Regions from separate parts of the Halomonas sp. KHS3 genome, predicted to be linked through region 2. Evidence: predicted binding sites of a transcription regulator. Region 2 holds the regulator's gene; the other holds the start of a gene.

Region 1 (7,458 bases), on a different contig from region 2:
AACCGCTGCTGGAGCTCGCTGGCCAGGGCGCGGGAACGCCGCTCCAGGGTGGCGTAGTCAAGGGTGGTCTCACCTTGTGCGTTCACTACAATCAGCGCCCTGTCGCTGGGCCTTTCCCGGGCCAGGCGACTTAAATGCTCAACGAAGCTGTGGTTAACAACGTTATGGGACGGGTGGCTGTTCATCGTCTGGGCGTGCCTTATATTCATATGCGTACCTGCTGGAACTCCTGGCCGTGGCGTGGGATTGAGCCGTTGTATTCAGTCTTTGGAGAGGTTGCCGTGACCTTCCGCCATGGCGACGACGACTTTGCGCGGCCCTTTGAACGGCGTGCGTGCATGGGCGACCAGCATGTTGTCGAGCATTAGCACATCGCCTGCCTGCCAGGGGAACATCACCGTTTCGTCGGCCAGTACGCCGCGGATCTCATCGAAGATGGCATCGTCGATGGGGCTACCATCGGCAAAGAAGACGTTGCGCGGCATGTCTTCGGGGTCAAGCAGCTCTTCCAGCGACTCTCGTACTTCTGGCTGCAGGTTGGAGACATGGAAAAGATGGCCTTGGTTGAACCACACCTGCTCACCGGTGACAGGGTGAGTCTCTATGCTTTGGCACAGTTGGGTGGTACGCAGGTCGCCATCGGGCTTCCACTCACAGCGAATACCCGCGCGCTGGCAGAATGCCTCCACTTCAGCGCGGTCTTCGGTGTTAAACACCTTTTGCCAAGGCATATCGAAATCACCGTAGTTGCGTACGTAGAGAATGCCTGGAGCAAAGCGCTCACGAATCTCTACTGGCATACGGCGGTAAATAGCGCGGCTATCGGCTATCGGCGTCTCTCCCCCTTCGGGGGAAGCGGTGACACAGTGGAACCAGATTTTCATCGGCCACTCGCGGGTGTAGGCCTGCTCATTGTGGAGGGGAATATGTTGATGGGCGGGGTATTCGGTGGAGGTATAAATGCCTGACGAAACCGCTGAGCGTGGCGTAGAAGCGAACTCATAGCTCAGCAGAGGATGACCAAAGGCGGCAGCAAACTGCTGAAAATCGTCCACGGAGGGAACATCGAAGCCTCTTAGCAACACCCCGCCGACTCTGGCCACCAACGTCTCAATATCAGCACGCAAATCGCCAAAGGCTTCCAGCAGCGGCTGCCCTGGATAGGAGGGAGAAATCATAATGGGCAGCTCCGAATCAGCAGGCCCCTGACGTTTGGATATGGTGTTGGTTTGTTGCGTTGGTGTTGCGCTTTGGCTGTCCATTATTGATCTCCTAAAAATTCGTTGAGTAGCGTTCGCCCTGAGCGCTATGGGCATAGCAGGTGCAGTCCGAGTCGACATAGCTTTTGTCGACATAGCCCAGGGCAGCGGCATAGCCACTCGGCGCTGGCAGCGGCCATGCTTGCAAAGGTGATGAAATGGGAAGCGAGTGCTCAAGGTGATAGGTGCCTGGCGACCCTAAAGAGGAAGTGATCGAGAGCGCCTGCAAATGATCAGCGATGCCCAGGCCCAAGGCTTTGAGCACCGCCTCTTTAACCACCCAGCGCTCCATAAAGGGCAGTGCGATGCCGTCGCGTGCGTGGCCGAGCTGCTCACTCGGCGATAGCACCAGCCCTTGCAGCGGCGCCAGTTCGGCCTCGGGTCGGCAGCGCTCAATATCGACTCCCACCGCGCCGCCGGGAGCAAGCGCGATCAGGGCGACATGGCCAGAGTGGGAGACATTGAAAGCAGGCCCATCAGCGTTTTCCAACGCTGGTTTGCCGTAAGCGTTCTGAGTGAACACCAACTTTTCTGGCGCTATACCGGTGTGCGCTGATAGCAGTCGCCGTAGGGCCGCGCGAGTCGCCACGGCGCGTACGACATCGGCATGACGGCGAAGCCGCTGGGCGCGCTGCCACTCGGCTCGACTCAGCAACCGATCATCTTCGTCAGCCACCGGGGCGTTTAGACCGAGCGATAAGCGCCAGACTTCAAGCCCCTCAGGGGCCCCTTCAGCTAACTGCAGGCGCTGCATGGGGCACCTCCTCAAGCCGTCGAGTTAGCGCCCGTTCGATAGTCTCCAGCACTTGTGCTTGCTGCTGGCGAATAAAGAAGTGCCCTCCTTCGAACCAGTCCAACGAGAACGCCCCGCCCGCTTCTCGCTGCCACGCTTCTAAACGCTCTCTTTCGATATCGTCATCGCGCCCTGCGAGTACCTGTAAGGGATAACCAAACGGCGACCCGCCGCGATAGCGGAAACTGCGGCAGAGGCGATAGTCCGCCGCCAACACATCAAGAGTGAGGCGCAGCAGTTCCGGGCTTTCGAACACTTCCTCTGGGGTGCCGCCCTGCTGGCGTAGATCCGCAATCAGGGCCTTGTCGTTATCAAGGCCCGCCAAGCGGTCTGAGTCGCGCATTGAGGGCGCCGCGCTGCCTGAGGCGAACAGCATCCGCGGCTGAGGTCGCCCTACATCGCGCAAGCGAGCTGCCATGCCGTAGGCCAACAACGCCCCCATGCTGTGACCGAACAGGGCAAAGTCGCCGCGCATCCGCGTTGCTTGCTCTTCGCACAGCCGCACGACCTGGGACTCGAAGTCATCGATGAGCGACTCACCCAGGCGCTCACCACGCCCAGGCAGCTCGACGGGATATACCTCGATCCAGGCGGGCAACTGACGCTTCCAGCGCAGATACATGGTGGCGCTAGCCCCGGCACAGGGCAGGCAGAGCAGTCTTAAACGCTTAACCTGCATCCACCTGCTCCGCCTCAGCGTTAGCCTGCTCATCCATCCACTGGCGCAGCGAGAGTGGCCGCATATCAGTCCAGGTCTTTTCGACGTAGTCGAGGCAGGTTGGCTTATCGCCGAGTACGCCGGTATCGGTCCAGCCAGCGGGAATCGCTTTCCATTCTGGCCAGAGGGAGTACTGCTCTTCGTGGTTGACTAATACGCGGAAGACACCATCTTCACGATCAAAACAGCTTGTCATGGGACTAACCTCATCGTTGCCAAAGGAATGAGAAATAAAACGCAATTACTTCTCATTACTCAATGACGAGTGAGGCGTCAGAAAATTTAATGTTGGGGTAGGAAAATAGAAAAAATAAGGGGAGGGGCCGCTAGGGCGTAGGCATAGAATTACCTTTGCCAGACTAAGAATTGCACCAGTAGGAGGCAGCTTTAGCTCGCGACCATTTAGTTAGCCTGACAACCGAAGGAGGAGAGTAAAAAAAACAGTGACTGATCAGTTGCGCTCATCACCACTTGGAATCATCCCCGTTAGCAGCCATAGCTGTTCGGCTTCACGAAATACACGGCGGTGCTGAGAAGAAGCCGCTAACCACGCATGAAGCGCCTCGCGATCAGCGTCGCTCAACGTCTCTTCATGCTCGCGCATCAGCCAGTCTAGCGCCGTTTGCCAAACGGCATCATCGCCGCTGTCGTTATCCATCGTTACTGTCAAACCTCGCTACTGCTGCCTGCTGAACACCTGTCTCGGGAAGCGTGTAATATTATCAACGCTATTTGCTGACAGTGTAACAAAGCGACAACAAAGAAGGGACGGAACGTGGGCTTACCGATCTGGCAACGTCTGGCCTTGTAGCGACTGGCGGCAATGAGTCAATGCATCGCGAATCATAAAATTAACTAACGTGGTGGAAATACCTAACAAGTGGGCCACTTCCCGCTGCGTATGACTTCCCGAACGATAGAGCTCAAAAGCGCGACGCGTACGCTCGGGCAGCTCGTCCAGCGCGTCCACCACCTGTGCCAAGGCCTGGCGGTCAATCGCGATCACCTCTGGAGAGTGTGACGCGTAAGAGGCGGCCTCCCCTTCCTCTTCTTTTGCAAACAAAGTTGACTCAAACGCCGAACGGCGGCAGCGGTCAATGGCGAGGTTGCGCACCACACGTGACACGTAAGATATGGGCTGCTTCACCTCAAAAAGCGTGGTTGCTTCCGAAATTTTTAGATAGGCGTCCTGCACGACATCATCGGCTTGATCAGCATTGCCCAATACTCTTGCGGCGACACAGCAGAGCCGGGGCCGCTGATTAACGAAGATATCTTCTAACTCAGCGCTCCAGGTCTGGGTATCCACAGCTCGGCCTCCTGCCTTGATTAACACCACGGAATAAATGGCAATAATTATTATTTGCGTTAGAGCCTGACAAGTCAACTGGTGAGAGCTAACTCACTTTTTATAACGATATGCTTGTTGGCAGCACTACTTCATGAGATGTTTCTCGTCTCCCTCCAGCCCTTGTTACTTCGTTGCCACCAACGCCTTTACCTTAGCTGCGAACAACACTCGGCGCGCTGACGACTCGTGGCTAGGCATTTCAGCCCCTGAGCATGCTAAACTACTGCTGCTCGCATCGCTGTTTCTTGCTCTGGAGACCCACCGTGACGGATGCCCACCGCCGTAAGCTACCCATCGGGATTCAGACGTTCTCGGATATCCGCGAAGGGAACTATTACTACGTCGATAAGACACCGCACATTGAGCGTTTGGTTAACCAGAACAAATACTACTTCCTTTCGCGGCCACGCCGCTTCGGCAAAAGCCTGTTGCTGGACACCCTGCGTTGCCTGTTTGAAGGTCGCCAGGCGCTGTTCGAAGGGCTGTATCTCCACGACAAGTGGGACTGGCAACAGCGCTACCCGGTGATTCGTATTAGCTTTGCCGATGGCGTGATGCAGGGCCGTGAAGGGCTGGATGAGCGTATCCGTGAGCAGCTACGCGTTCAACGTGAGCAACTCGGCATTACCCACCACCATAAAACCGATATACCGGGTGAATTTTCTGCCCTCATTCGCGCCGCCCACCAGAAGAGTGGTCAGCGGGTGGTCATTCTGATTGACGAATACGACAAGCCGATTCTGGACAATATCCTGGTACCGGAGCGCGCCCGGGAACTGCGCGAGGGTTTGAAGAACCTTTACAGCGTGCTGAAAGACGCCGACCCGCACCTGCACTTCGTGCTGCTTACCGGTGTGTCCAAATTCAGCAAGGTCAGCCTGTTTTCGGGCTTGAACAATCTCCGCGATATTACCCTTTCGCCCGACTATGCAACCTTGTGTGGTTATACCGATGACGATATCGATACCGTATTTGAACCTGAACTTTCTGGGTTAGACCGTCAGGAAATCAAACAGTGGTATAACGGCTATCGCTGGGGTGGTCGTGAGGTTACCTCTGTCTACAATCCCTTCGATGTACTATTGCTGTTCCAAGAGCAAGAATTCGGCCCGTACTGGTTTGAGTCCGCGACGCCAACGTTTTTGGTCGATATTCTCAAACAACGCGGGGTGTTTACCCCTCGATTGGAGACCTTGCAGGCAAAAGCACAGTTGCTCGGCCGCTTTGATGTCGACGATATCACCACCGAAGGGCTGCTGTTCCAAACCGGCTACATCACCATTAAAGACGTGCAGGAACCCATGCTGGGTTATCGCCTCTATACGCTGGGCTTTCCGAACAGGGAGGTAGAAAGCAGCCTTAACGATTTATTGCTGCCAGTATTGGGTATTAACACAAGCGATGCGCAAACCTACCAACTGGCGTTATTTGACACTTTTCAGCGCCATGACCTTGCTGCGTTGGAAGCTCACTTAAAGGCGCTCTACGCCGGACTCCCCCATGACTTGTACCGCAACAACCCCATCGCCAAATACGAAGGGCATTATGCCAGTGTCTTTTACAGCCACTTTGCGGCCTTGGGGCTGGATGTAACCGTGGAAGACGCCAGCCACCACGGCAAGGTGGATATGAGCGTGGACTTTGGTGGGTATATCTACCTGTTTGAGTTCAAAGTGGTGGAACAACTGCCGGAAGGTAAAGCGCTGGAGCAGATCAAACATAAAGGCTATGCCGATAAGCACCGCGGTTCGGGCAAGCCCATCCACCTGATCGGCGTGGAGTTTTCCAGCGTTGAGCGCCAAATTGTGGCGTTTGAGGTGGAGACCTTGGCTTAGCTACCAATCTATCCGCCACTGTCATCTCCGCGTCATGAATGGCTAGTTACATTGAATGCATACAGTTTTTGCCATTCACTAAGGCACGATGAATGCCCAGGGGAAATACAATGCTCGATAGCAGTAACGACCTACTCGAAACGGTGAAGCAGGCGGCGTACGAGGCAGGTGCGCTGTTACGCGAGGGATATTCGCTAAAGGGCAGAATCGCCTTTGAGCAAAAGGGGGCGTCAGACTTTGTCAGCTACTACGATACGGCCGCAGAGAACATCATTATCGACTGTATCAATAGCGCCTTTCCCGATATCGCTTTCCTAGGTGAAGAGAGCGGGCTTACACCCACCGATAGTGACTATACCGTCATCATTGACCCTCTCGATGGCACCAGCAACTTTTTGCATGGGGTACCTCACTTCTCAGTCTCCATCGCGGTTACTAAGGGCGATGAGCTGATCATCGGCGTTGTCTATCAACCGCTGCTTGATGAAATGCTTTGGGCCAGCCTTGGCACCGGCGTCTTCCTCAACGACACGCCGCTCACTACGCCTGAACCTCGCCCACTGAACGAGATGCTTATAAGCACCTGCCTGCCCTACCACGCTAAAGGCGACTGTACGACGGCCCTAGATCAACTCGCTGCTCTAATGCCCCAGGTGGCCGGTATCCGCAGCCCAGGATCGGCGGCGCTGGAGATCGCCTACACCAGCCTGGGCCGGTTTGATGCTTTTTGGTCTCAAGGCGCTAAGCTCGACTTTTGGGATATCGCCGCCGGTATTGTGATTGCCCGAGAAGCGGGCTACACCGTCACGGATCTCACTGGCGAGCCGCATCCCGCTCAATGGAACAGTTTACTTGCGGCGCACCCTGAGCGGCATAGCCAATTGCTGGCATGCTTAAATGCCTGTTGATAAACGATCAACGCCACCTTTTAATCACATCGGTTAGCCACTCAAGCGGAGGCTAGCTGATGCAGACCTACTACCCCCTACCTGCTTTCCCCAAGCGGCGTTTGCCATCTATCACGTAAATCTTTTCATTTTTTTGTTAAAAATGAGAACCATTAGCACTAGAATGGAGGCATTATCATCAACCCTATCGCCAGGAGTCATTCATGTTCGAGGTCAAAGGCGCCACCTTTGAAATCAATGGTAAGCAGATTTTAAATCCCATTGACCACAGCTTTCATGAGGGCAAGGTTTATGGCCTGATTGGCCATAACGGCTCGGGCAAGTCGACGCTAATCAAGCTCATGGCCCAGCAGCAGCCGGTAAGCCAGGGGGAGATTCACTTTGATCAGCGCCCGCTGAGTGACTGGGGAAATCGTGAGTTCGCTCGTCAGGTGGCTTACCTGCCCCAGCATTTACCAAGTGCAGAAAGTCTTACCGGACGCGAGCTAGTCGCCTTTGGCCGCTACCCATGGCACGGGCTGCTGGGCCGCCATACCCAGAAAGACAAAGATGCCATTGATCGCGCCATTGCCCTGACCCACACAGAGTCCTTTG
Region 2 (7,458 bases):
ACTGCTTCACCATCGCCAGCAGCGCCCACCGGAACGGCTGCACGGCTGCGTCAACTGCTATGGAATGTGGGTTTTAGCAGCGAAATTGCCGATGAACTGCTGGCTGGGTTGCCTGCATCGCTAACCAGGTTAGACGGCGATAGCGAAGCCCCACTGCAGTGGCTGCGACAGCAGTTAATGGATCGCCTTTACGTACTCAACGATGAAGCAAGCTTTTTCGACCAAACCGGCATTGTTGCCCTGGTGGGGCCAACGGGGGTAGGTAAAACCACCACCACCGCCAAGCTGGCCGCTCGTTTTGTGATGCGCCACGGCACGCGCCCGGTAGCGCTGGTTACCACCGACAGCTTCCGGATCGGTGCCCATGAGCAGTTGCGCATTTATGCGCGCCTGCTGGATACCCCGATGTACGCCTTGGATGCCGAACAGCCCATCGACGATTTGCTGGGCCGCCTGCAGGGCAAGCAGTGGGTAATTATCGACACCGTAGGCATGAGTCAGCGTGACCAGCGGGTGATAGAGCAGATTGCCCACCTGCAAGGAGGACGCTCGCGGGTACGTTTGGTGCTGCTACTCAATGCTGCCAGCCAACCGGAAACCCTCGAAGAAGTGGTGCTGCGCTACCGTCAGGCCGCGCGGGCGGCGGGCGCAGAGTTAGATGACTGTATTATCACCAAACAGGATGAGGCGGGACGTCTGGCTCCAGTGTTAGATATTATTATGCGTCACGGGATGCGCGTCCTGTTTGGTTCTAATGGTCAGCAGGTGCCCGAAGATATGGCCCTTGCCGCCCCCGATGCGCTAGTGGATCAAGCGCTGAGTACCGCGACTCCTCAGCGTGAACGGGTGCAAAGTGCCGATGCGCCGATGGGAATGCCGCGCTGGTCGCGGGATGTCCTGGGCCAAGGGCGTCGTTTGTCGTCGCTATTGGCGAGGTTGCGCCAACGTGTCACGGGATTTGCGGAATTAGAAGAGATCTGGAACCTAGCTTCGCTGCCTAGTCGTTTGCAGGAAACGCATTTGGATGCATTACTTGCCGGTTATCCAGCGGCAAAGACCACCTTAGGGATGGCGTGGTTTCCGCGGCGCAATGAGCGCGGCTGCGACTGGGCAATGCCGGACATTGGCCTGGACACGGATGGTGCCTGGCTGGCGCTACCCTGGCTGCAGCATCGCCACGCCGCAGGATGGCAGCCACGCTTAGCCGCGCTGTCGGCATCGAGCGGTGTAGCGGTGCACTTACTGCCGCGCTTCCCTGAACCGGATGCACTAGCGTGGCTGGAAGCTGAGCACTTGACCTGGGTCAGCCAAGTGGCCCCCAGTCATCGGTTACGCTTTCACCACGAACGTCAATCTATCCGCCAGCTATTTAGTGACAGTGTGCTAACGCACCATGTGGGCGTGCGTTTTCGTGGCCAATCGGTGCAACTGTGGACTGCCTACGCCGAAGTCGAGGACGCCAGCGGCACGGCTCTACTCGCCTGGTTCGGTGAAGTTCGCGATCCGGAAAGCGCCAAAGTAGTGGCGCGCCGCTACTGGCTTACCCCCGCTCGGCTAGGAGCAGAGGTGCTCTCACTGCTGTTAACCCAGCTGCAAAGCGAAGGCTTGGCCGCCTTGACGCGTCGCGCGTGGCAGCAGTTAAAAGAGGCCGATAGCGGGGATCTAAATGCTGAAGTTCGCCTATTGATGGCCAGCGGTGTGGCATCGGTCGCCGGGCATCTCGATGTTGCTGATGATGAGGAGGCGCAGACGCTGCGTGGCGATCTGCTCAACCTGTTAGGCAACAGCCGTCGCCGCCGCGATACCGGCATGCTTGATGCACTGGTCTACGCCTTTATGGCACGAGATGCGATTCGTCAAATGGGCAGTGTTAGTCGAGAGGGCGTGGTGTGAGCGAACAGGATCAAGCATCGGGTCTACGCAAGTGGGCAAACCTGCAGCGCCAACAGCAGCAAGCTGAGGGTACAGTTGATGTTGCGGCGGCAGAACACGTGCCGGAATCTAAACAGCCTACCTCTCTGTTAACGCCGACAGCTGCAGCGGTGGAAGAGCCAGCAACGGTGGTAGCGCACCAGCCCAAAATTCCGCTTATTGTGGTCGGGCTACCAGGTAGTGGTGCAGCCCAGGTGAACAAGGTTAAAGCAAGATTAGGGCAGTGGTCGACGTTAGGTCGAAGCTGGGCCGGTGATCCTGAGGATTGGGATATTCATATCGTCATGGCCGAAACGGCCGACCTAGCCCAACTTTGCGATCAATACAGCCGTTGGGCACTGTGGATCAGTAGCGATGCCGATACCTTTGCTTCCATGTTCCGTACCTTGCGTCAATTACATGAGCGTGGCGGGCCGCGCCGTTTGCTGGCGCTCCACGAGCCGCATTTGCCGCGTCAAGGGTTGCTCAATAACTTGCGTGAGGCAGCTGATTACTACTTAAATATGGAGCTGTTGGTACTTGCACGATGAGCGCACTCTGCTGAGGAGACCAAGCATGCTAAGCTGGCTATTAAGAGGGAGACTGCTACTGAGCCCAGTACTGCTGACAGGGTGTCTACTAGCAGGGTTAACGGGAAACGCTCAGGCGACACCCGGTAGCTGGAGCAGCCAGATACCAGGTCTGATGGTAGCGATGAGTGATAGGGCAAGTGCTAGTCAAAACGCTACCCCACCCGCTGCTGCTAACAATGTGGAGTCAGCACAGCTCGGGCGTATTCATTGGCAGTTTCAATATCCCCCTGGTGCGTTATTAAACGCTTGGCTGTGCCATCCTGAGCAGTGCGTTGCGTTAGCTGGCATGCGGGGGACTACCACTGCCCTGGCGGGGTTTGCCGCGGATGCGCCGTTGCATTTTCGCTTCGCTTTACGTCCGGGGCAGCGGCCTGTTCGTGTCCAGGGGCTGCAAATGATTGTGAACTATCAGTGAAGGCTGGATAGACGCGAGGCGAGAGGATGTACACAGCACAAGGCAGGATCAAACAGAGTGAGCTGTTGACGCAATACATGCCACTGGTACGACGTCAGGCCTTGACGCTTCAGGTCCGTTTGCCAGCCAGCATTGAGCTCGACGACCTTATTCAAGCCGGGATGGTAGGGCTGCTGGAAGCACTGGGGCGCTTCGATGCCACCCAGGGAGCAACGTTCGCGACGTTTGCCAGTCAGCGTATTCGCGGTGCAATGATGGATGAATTACGTACCCGCGACTGGTTGCCCCGCAGCGTGCGCCGCTCAGCGCGAGCGGTTGACAGTGCCGTTCGTCAATTAGAGCAACAGCTCGGACGGGCACCAGAAGAGAACGAAATCGCCCAACACCTTGAAATGCCGTTGAGTGAGTATCAGCAGCTCCTCAACGACACCAACAGTGGTCAACTGTTGCCGTTTGAAGAGCTGGTGGCCGATGGTGGCGAGCCTAGCAATAATGAATTGGCTAATTCACCGTTCGAGCAGTTGCTAGACGGCCAGCAACGACAAACGTTGATTGAGGCAATTGAAGCGCTGCCAGAGCGTGAAAAGCTGCTAATGGCGCTGTACTACCAAGAAGAACTCAACCTTAAGGAAGTAGGGGCTGTGTTGGGCGTCACGGAGTCACGCGTTTCACAACTGCACAGCCAAGCCGTCAGCCGCTTACGCGCGCGTTTACACGACTCGGCATAACACCTCTTTTTACTCACTTGTGACCGGCAAGGAGCCGTGGATGAACCCTTCGACGCTGATAGGCATATTTGCCAGCATACTACTGTTGGTGAGCGTGCTGTTTTTCACCGCAGAGTCCCCTGAAAGTTTTATCAATTTGCCGGGTTTGGCCATTGTGGTGACCGGTACCCTAGCGGCAACCTTTATCAGCTATCCGCTGAAAGAGGTGCTGCGTGTCGTACGGTTGGTGGGCTTGGTATTCCGGCGCGAAAATACCTATATGCGTGACGATATCCGCGAATTGGTGGATATGTCGCGACTCTGGTTTAAGGGCGATGTACGTGCTGTCGAGCGCGAGTTGGAGCATACCCGAAACCCGTTTTTGCGTACCGGGATCCAACTGGTCATTGCCAACACCAAAGAGGATGAAATTTTTGACATGCTGCGTTGGCGCATTGCCCGTCTTAAAGCGCGTGAGCATGCTGAGGCACAAATATTCCGTACCATGGCCACCTACGCACCCGCATTTGGCATGATCGGCACCCTGGTGGGGCTGGTCAATATGCTGGAAGTCATGGACGCAGGCGACCTGCAGGTGATCGGCCCGCGCATGGCGGTGGCCCTGCTCACCACCTTCTACGGCATTTTACTCGCCAACTTGGTGTTTAAGCCGATTGCGGTGAAACTCGAGCGCCGCACCGAAGAGCGGCTGATTACCATGAACATGGTGCTGGAAGGTATTTCGCTGATTACCAAGCGCCGCCTGCCGTCGTTTATTGAAGAGACCCTCAACTCGTTTGTAGCTAACTATCACGATGAGATCCGTGATAACAGCGTCAAACCAAGGCCTGATTCGTCGGTTAGTGCGGCGGCGAAGGGGTAGGCCAGATGCTTGACCGTGATACGCGCCACGCACTGGAAATGACGCCGTCGCCAGGCGATGGTGACGAGGGTTGGCTAACCAGCTATTTGGATGTGCTGACGCTGCTAATCACGCTCTTTGTGCTGCTGCTTTCACTGACACCGCCGGGAGGCGGTGAGGCGGCTGATACTGCTTTCATGCGCTCGGCTAGCGCTGTATCATCATTGCCGCTGGCGTCTCTAGCCACTGGTATTCAGCCCCGCCATTCAGGGGTTCAGCCGCAGTTTGATGGGCTCGACATCCCCGGTGTCAGTGTTTCGCAAGGGAGTGAAGGGGTCACGTTACGTATTGATACCAGCCTTTTATTTCCCAGCGGTCAAGCTGTACTGACTTCCCGTGGGCAAGAGGTGGTAGAAAGCCTTATCGATGTGCTGACCCGTTTTGACGGTCAGATTTCGGTAGAAGGCCACACCGACAGCGTGCCTATTTCAACGGCCCGCTTCCCCTCTAATTGGGAGCTTTCATCAGCGCGGGCTATCGCTGTGGTGAGGCATTTAGAGCGCCAAGGATTCAATATCTCTCGTATGCGGGCCGTCGGTTATGCCGACACCCAACCCATGGAACCGAACGCAACGGCGGAGGGCCGAGCTGCCAACCGTCGCGTAGAGTTGTTGCTAAGGCAGCAGGTCGAGGGTGAATAGATTGCGAGGCCACGTTTGTGTCCATGTACCACCCGCGGTTGCAGTCGTTTGGAGCTCTGCTGGTTTTAGATGCCGATTGTCGCCGCATTCAAGCCAGTAGCACCAACTTAACCCGCTTGACCGGTATTGAGCGCCCTGAAAATGGGCCGCACACTCTTGCCTATGTGTTAGGAAAACGGCTAAGCCAGCGGGTGCGCCGCGAGTTGCAGGGGCAGCAGAAACTCTCCGGCCCGCTGGTGTTTATTCGTTCCAAGCATAGCAACATGCGTTTTCAGCTCTATGCTTACCGAGCAGGTGGGAAGGTCATCGTCGAGATTGAGCCACTCAACCCCCAAGGTAAGCGCCGCCTGCTTGGCACAGTCAATGAGCGGCTGATGCATTTAGCCGACGCAACCCACCAGGAAGAGCTGCTCGACTGCTTGGTTAACGCTATTCAACAGCTCACCGGCCATGATCGCGTCACCGTGTGCCATTTCGACAGTGATTGGCATGGTTTAATGGTTGCCGAAGCGCTGGGCAACCAGCTGCCCTCGCTGTTGGGTCAGCGCTTCCCCTCAAGCGACTTCCCTGTCGCCTTACGCAAAAGTTACCAACATTACCCCGTTCGGTTAATTGAAGACGTCGATGCGCCGCCTGAAACGCTGACTCCCGCCTACTCGGGAGTGAGCCTTAGCGGCAGCTTTTTACGCGCCCCTGCCCCTGAGCGGCAGCGATATTTAAATCGCCTGGGGGTGCGTGGGTCATTCAGTTTGGCCATGCAGGGGGATACTGGCTTATGGGGTCTAGTGTTTTGCCATTCGCCAGCACCGCACTCGGTTGAACCCCCCGTGCGTGATGCCGTTCGCACCCTCGTGCAAATGGCCACCCAGCGCATGCTGTTGCTACGGGCGCGTCAAGAAGCCCGCTACCTACAACGGGTTCAGGATAGCCTCGTGCTCAGTGCGCGAGCGCGCAGCGAGCCGCAAAGTCCCCAACAGTTACTTCATGAGCAGGCGGCTATCTGGATGAAGCTGTTTCGCGCCCATGGCGTGGTGCTGTGGGTGAATGGTGGCGCTTATCAAGCGGGTGTGACGCCGACTCCAGAAGCGATAAGCCAGTTTGTGCTGCGCCTGGAAAGAACTCATGTACATAGCGGCCCTTGGTGCACGCGCGAAATCGGCAAAGAGACGTTAACCGCTTCGCTAGCCATGCCCGAGCAGTGTGGGGCTCTAGCAGTGCCGCTGCCAATGAGTTCGACCCAGCGCGCCTGGCTGATTTTTTTTCGCCCCGAGCAGGTGGAAACGCTGTATTGGGCGATGCAGCCTACAACCAACCCTAAACCGGCCGTGATATTGGCTCCATCGGTTGCTTGGTCTGAAGAGGTAGTCGGCAGAAGTGAAGCGTGGCTGCGGGTAGAGCGCTTAGCGGCGGTAGACTTGGGGGAAGACCTGACGCTGGCGATTTCTGCCTATGAAATTAGCTCACTGAATATGCACCTGGAGCACGAACGCAAAGCCCTTGCCGAAGCCAACCAGCGTCTTGAGCAATTAGCCCATTTCGATCCTCTAACCAAGGTGTGGAACCGTTACCGCATCGAAGAAGCGATCAATGCAGAGCTGGTGGCTGCCAAGCGCTATGCGGCCGCTTTTGCCTTGCTACTGTTCGATGTGGATAACTTTAAGCAGATCAACGATGCTCACGGCCATAGCGTGGGTGACGATGTGCTGGTGGCCCTGGCGCGCTTAGTGGAAAGCTCGCTGCGTGGCTGCGACCACCTGGGCCGTTGGGGAGGCGAAGAGTTTATTGTGCTGGCGACTCATTCCGATGTTGATGCCGCCACTGGCCTGGCTGAGCGGCTGCGCTCGCTGGTAGAAGAGCTGCGTATAGAGGGCGTTGAGCAAACGGTTACAGTGAGTATCGGTGTCGCCGTTTGGCAGCCGGGTGACAGCTGTAAAACCCTTATCTCCCGGGCTGATGACGCCATGTACCGCGCTAAGCATGGCGGACGCAACCGCGTTGAAATGGCGCTTGAGCCTGTGGTGCTGATTTAAGCAAACCTTTAGGTGCCACTACCTTCACACTGGGTGAGCATCCGGTTGATCGCCGCATCGGCGCCTTTTAGGCTAAAGGTCATATACCACGGCTCGCGCTCGTCCTGGTCGAAGCCGAGAAATAGCTGCTCCCCCTGGCGCATGTCGGCCATCAGTGATGCCAAGTCACTTAAATAAAAGTGAGCATAAAACCCGTCATCGCCGCGCTCAGTGATAAATTCCGCCATGGTGTCGATAAC

What was found. Region 2 encodes FliA, which starts transcription of late flagellar genes. Its sites were predicted from a motif close to CTAAAGTTNNNNNNNNNNCNGCCGATA; they were not measured.
Region 1: the regulator FliA is predicted to act here: its motif matches at 3,030-3,056, upstream of RO22_RS04640 (MbtH family protein).

Annotation. Positions count from the first base shown of each region.
Region 1 is NZ_JWHY01000002.1:516,361-523,818, reverse strand. It holds gene RO22_RS04660 (non-ribosomal peptide synthetase) at 1-209, opposite strand, end outside; gene RO22_RS04655 (TauD/TfdA family dioxygenase) at 261-1,262, opposite strand; gene RO22_RS04650 (4'-phosphopantetheinyl transferase family protein) at 1,273-2,013, opposite strand; gene RO22_RS04645 (thioesterase II family protein) at 1,991-2,731, opposite strand; gene RO22_RS04640 (MbtH family protein) at 2,721-2,966, opposite strand; gene RO22_RS04635 (FecR/PupR family sigma factor regulator) at 3,222-3,440, opposite strand; gene RO22_RS04630 (RNA polymerase factor sigma-70) at 3,552-4,079, opposite strand; gene RO22_RS04625 (ATP-binding protein) at 4,334-5,956, shown strand; gene RO22_RS04620 (inositol monophosphatase family protein) at 6,067-6,864, shown strand; gene RO22_RS04615 (ATP-binding cassette domain-containing protein) at 7,068-7,458, shown strand, end outside.
Region 2 is NZ_JWHY01000012.1:24,458-31,915, reverse strand. It holds gene flhF (flagellar biosynthesis protein FlhF) at 1-1,893, shown strand, start outside; gene RO22_RS21435 (hypothetical protein) at 1,890-2,462, shown strand; gene RO22_RS21430 (flagellar protein FlhE) at 2,488-2,919, shown strand; gene RO22_RS21425 (RNA polymerase sigma factor FliA) at 2,946-3,647, shown strand; gene RO22_RS21420 (motility protein A) at 3,688-4,509, shown strand; gene RO22_RS21415 (flagellar motor protein MotB) at 4,515-5,189, shown strand; gene RO22_RS21410 (sensor domain-containing diguanylate cyclase) at 5,213-7,219, shown strand; gene RO22_RS21405 (hypothetical protein) at 7,228-7,458, opposite strand, start outside.